2 regions of the Streptomyces sp. NPDC030838 genome follow, and region 1 is predicted to be linked to the other one. Evidence: riboswitches for the same ligand, from Rfam matches in the RefSeq annotation. Region 1 holds a riboswitch; the other holds the start of a gene.
What was found. A riboswitch is a leader RNA that binds a small molecule or an ion and turns the genes downstream of it on or off. The one in region 1 is predicted to bind ZMP and ZTP.
Positions count from the first base shown of each region.

Region 2: another riboswitch for ZMP and ZTP. It lies ahead of ACZ42A_RS08640 (glycine hydroxymethyltransferase); the one in region 1 lies ahead of ACZ42A_RS35405 (bifunctional 5,10-methylenetetrahydrofolate dehydrogenase/5,10-methenyltetrahydrofolate cyclohydrolase).

Region 1 covers NZ_JBVIED010000019.1:103-2,292, forward strand. Annotated here, with positions in the region: gene ACZ42A_RS35395 (hypothetical protein) at 55-354, opposite strand; gene ACZ42A_RS35400 (nuclear transport factor 2 family protein) at 527-892, shown strand; ZMP/ZTP riboswitch at 933-1,018, shown strand; gene ACZ42A_RS35405 (bifunctional 5,10-methylenetetrahydrofolate dehydrogenase/5,10-methenyltetrahydrofolate cyclohydrolase) at 1,041-1,889, shown strand; gene ACZ42A_RS35410 (cytochrome P450) at 1,995-2,190, shown strand, end outside.
Region 2 covers NZ_JBVIED010000002.1:339,907-342,096, reverse strand. Annotated here, with positions in the region: gene rocD (ornithine--oxo-acid transaminase) at 1-650, opposite strand, end outside; ZMP/ZTP riboswitch at 754-847, shown strand; gene ACZ42A_RS08640 (glycine hydroxymethyltransferase) at 880-2,190, shown strand, end outside.

The DNA of each region.
Region 1 (2,190 bases):
CAGGCCCCGCGACGCCGACATGATCCGGAAGACAGGCCCTAGGCGTCGGGGCGGTCACCGGACGGCGGGCACCAGTCCGAAGACGGGCGAGACCAGGCCGAGGACCTGGGTCGCCTCGTTCAGCCGGTTCAGCTCGTTGACCTTGCTCAGCTGCTTCAGCTGGGCGGAGGGCCGCGGGAGGGCGTCCTTGTGCTCGGCGGGCAGGTCGCTGACGGCGAGCGAGTCGAGCGCGCCGAGCGGGTTGAGCTTGCCGGACTTGGCCCCCGCCTCGGCCGCGTCGGCCATGGGTGCGGCCAGGCCCGTGATCCCGGCGGCGAGAGCAACGGCGGCGGCGATACGACGTGTTGAGATCATGCCCTCAGCAACGCGGGCCGCCGTCCGGCGGACACGGCCGGCCGGGCGCGCTCACCCGTCAGGCGGAGCGTACGCTGCGCTTGCCGCGGCCGACGGGGCGGAGGAGCCTCGTAGGAGAGGCCCTTCGCGGCCCGCCGCCATGCCGGGCCGCACCCCTTGCGAGGAGGTCACGATGGGCACTGCGGCCACCCCCACCTTCGACACCGAGACGTTGCGCCGGGGCATCGAGGGACACAACTCGGCGACCCTGTTGTCGCTCTACGCGGACGACGCGGAACTGCGCGTCGTCGACCGCAACACCCAGCCCAGCCACCCACGGGAGCTGCACGGACGGGACGAGATCGGCGAACTGCTGGACGACATCTACGGCCGGGACATGACGCACAAGCTGGAGGACTGCGTCATCCAGGGCGACCGCGCCGCCTTCAGCGAGTCCTGCGAGTACCCCGACGGGGTCCGGGTGCTCGCCGAGTCGATGATCACCCTGCGCGACGGCAAGATCGTCGAGCAGACCATGATTCAGGCCTGGGACGAATAGCCGGCCCGGCACAGCACCGCGCACGGCCTCGGTTACGCTGGTCCGGGGCCGTGACTGGCGCTGAGGTGGAGTACCACCGGGGAGCGGTCCACGAAGGAGTCGATGCCGCGCGCCTGGGCGATCCGGTCGATCGACCCAGGAGTGGATCATGTCTCAGGCCCGGCTCATGGACGGCACCGCGCTCGCCCGGCGCATCGTCGAGGAGACCGCGAAGCGCGCGGCCGACCTCACCGACCGCACGGGCACGGCCCCGTGTCTGGCGACGGTGCTGGTCGGCGAGGACCCGGCTTCCGTGACGTACGTCAAGATGAAGCAGAACCGCTGCCGGAAGGCCGGCATCGCCTCCCGGCACGTCGCCCTGCCCGCCACCACGACCACCGAGGAGCTGGTCGGCACACTGCGCGAGCTGTCCGCAGACCCCGGCGTGCACGGCATCCTGCTCCAGCACCCGGTGGGCGACCACATCGACGAGCGGGCCGCCTTCGAGGCGATCGCGCCGGAGAAGGACGTCGACGGCGTCACCTTCTCCTCCTTCGCCACGATGAGCTTCGGTCTGCCCGGCTTCGTCTCGTGCACGCCCGGCGGCATCATGCGGCTGCTGGACGAGTACGGCGTCGACCCGGCCGGGAAGCGGGCCGTGGTCGTGGGCCGCAGCGCCATCCTCGGCAAGCCGGCCGGGATGCTGCTGCTCGCCCGGGACGCGACGGTGACCTACTGCCACTCGCGCACCGCGGACCTGTCGGCGGCGGTGCGGGAGGCGGACATCGTGGTCGCCGCGGTCGGCCGGCCCCGGCTGATCCGCGGCCAGGACATCAAGCCGGGCGCGGTGGTGATCGACGCCGGATACAACCCGGGCAACGTGGGCGATGTCGACTTCGACTCGGCCGTCGAGCGCGCCTCGCTGATCACGCCGGTGCCGGGCGGGGTCGGCCCGATGACCATCGCCACGCTCCTGGAGCAGACGGTCGACGCGGCGCAGCGGCAGCTGGGGCTGTGACGGCGGGGAGGCCGGCGCCCGGCCGGGGCGCCGGCCTCCCGGTGATCGAGTGATGCCGCGCACACACGGACCGTGTCCGCGCGATCACGTGTTAGCGTCCCGGCCGTGACTCTCTCGGCTGCGGACACGATCGGCCTTCCTGAGGCCCCCGACCAGGCCCCCGACCAGGCCCTCGACCTGCTCGATCTCTTCGGCGACGACTTCGTCCGCGACCCGTATCCCTGGCTGGACACGCTGCGCGCCGAGGCGCCGGTGCACCACGACCCGCGGACCGGGCTGTGGCTGGTCAGCCGCCACGAGG
Region 2 (2,190 bases), on a different contig from region 1:
CGCGTCAGCTCCCGCACCGCCGGCAGATATCCGGCCGGCGGCACCAGCACCCCCGCCTCGCCCTGGATCGGTTCGATCAGCACCGCGACCGTGTTCTCCGTCAGCGCCTGGCGCATCGCCGTCAGATCCCCGTACGGCACGATCTCGAACCCCGGCGTGTACGGGCCGTAGTCCGCCCGCGCCTCCGGATCCGTGGAGAAGCTGATGATCGTCGTCGTCCGCCCGTGGAAGTTCCCGCCCGCGACCACGATCTTCGCCATCTCCGCGGGCACCCCCTTCACCCGATACCCCCACTTCCGCGCCGTCTTCACCGCCGTCTCCACCGCCTCAGCCCCGGTGTTCATCGGCAGCACCATCTCCATTCCGCACAGCTCGGCGAGCTGCGCGCAGAAGGCCCCGAACCGGTCGTGGTGGAACGCCCGTGAGGTCAGCGTCACCCGGTCCAGCTGCGCCTTCGCCGCCTCCACCAGCCGCCGGTTGCAGTGGCCGAAATTGAGCGCCGAGTAACCGGCCAGCAGATCCAGATAGCGGCGGCCCTCCACATCCGTCATCCACGCCCCGTCGGCGTCCGCGACCACCACCGGCAGCGGGTGGTAGGTGTGCGCGCTGTGGGCTTCTGCGGCGGCGATCAGGTCGTCCGTGGCGGTCATGGCACCTCCAGAAGGTGAACCAGAAGCTGAGGCGCCCTCCTTCCTATCGTCGCTCGCATGGTGGACGCGGGAACTTCGCTCTCCGGCGCGCCCGGTAGGCTGAGCCACGGGCCGTGACTGGCGCGCTTGGGATGGGACCGACCATCGGGGAGCGGCCCGAGCGAGAAGAAACTGTGCCGTGCGCCTGGGCCGAACCGTGTACGCCGAACGCCACGTCCGGAGGTCCCTGATGTCTGACACGTCTGCGCCCCTCTCCACCGAGTCCACCGCCTTCCGAGCCGCCCTCGACGTGATCCGCGCCGTCGAGCCGCGCGTGGCCGACGCCATCGGCCAGGAGGTCGCCGACCAGCGCGAGATGCTCAAGCTGATCGCCTCCGAGAACTACGCCTCCCCGGCCACCCTGCTGGCCATGGGCAACTGGTTCAGCGACAAGTACGCCGAGGGCACCATCGGCCGCCGCTTCTACGCGGGCTGCCGCAACGTGGACACCGTCGAGTCGCTCGCCGCCGAGCACGCCAAGGAACTCTTCGGCGCGCGCCACGCCTACGTCCAGCCGCACTCCGGCATCGACGCCAACCTCGTCGCCTTCTGGTCCGTCCTCGCCCAGCGCGTCGAGCTCCCCGCCCTGGAGAAGGCGGGCGTCCGCCAGGTCAACGACCTCTCCGACGCCGACTGGGCCGAACTGCGCCAGGCCTTCGGCAACCAGCGCATGCTCGGCATGTCCCTGGACGCCGGCGGCCACCTCACCCACGGCTTCCGCCCGAACATCTCCGGCAAGATGTTCGACCAGCGTTCCTACGGCACCGACCCCGCCACCGGCCTTCTCGACTACGAGGCCCTGCGCGCCACCGCCCGCGAGTTCAAGCCGCTGATCATCGTCGCCGGCTACTCCGCCTACCCCCGTCTGGTGAACTTCCGCATCATGCGCGAGATCGCCGACGAGGTCGGAGCGACCCTGATGGTCGACATGGCCCACTTCGCGGGTCTCGTCGCCGGCAAGGTCCTCACCGGCGACTTCGACCCGGTCCCGCACGCCCAGATCGTCACCACGACCACCCACAAGTCGCTGCGCGGCCCGCGCGGCGGCATGGTCCTGTGCGACGACTCCCTCAAGGACCAGGTCGACCGCGGCTGCCCGATGGTCCTCGGCGGCCCGCTCCCGCACGTCATGGCCGCCAAGGCCGTCGCCTTCGCCGAGGCCCGTCAGCCCTCCTTCCGCGACTACGCCCAGCGCATCGTCGACAACTCCCGCGCCCTCGCGGAAGGCCTGATGCGCCGCGGCGCCACCCTCGTCACCGGCGGCACCGACAACCACCTCAACCTGATCGACGTCGCCTCCTCCTACGGCCTCACCGGCCGCCAGGCCGAGGCCGCCCTCCTCGAGTCCGGGATCGTCACCAACCGCAACGCCATCCCGGCCGACCCCAACGGCGCCTGGTACACGTCCGGCATCCGCATCGGCACCCCCGCCCTGACCACCCGCGGCCTGGGCACCGCCGAGATGGACGAGGTCGCCGGTCTCATCGACCGCGTCCTCACC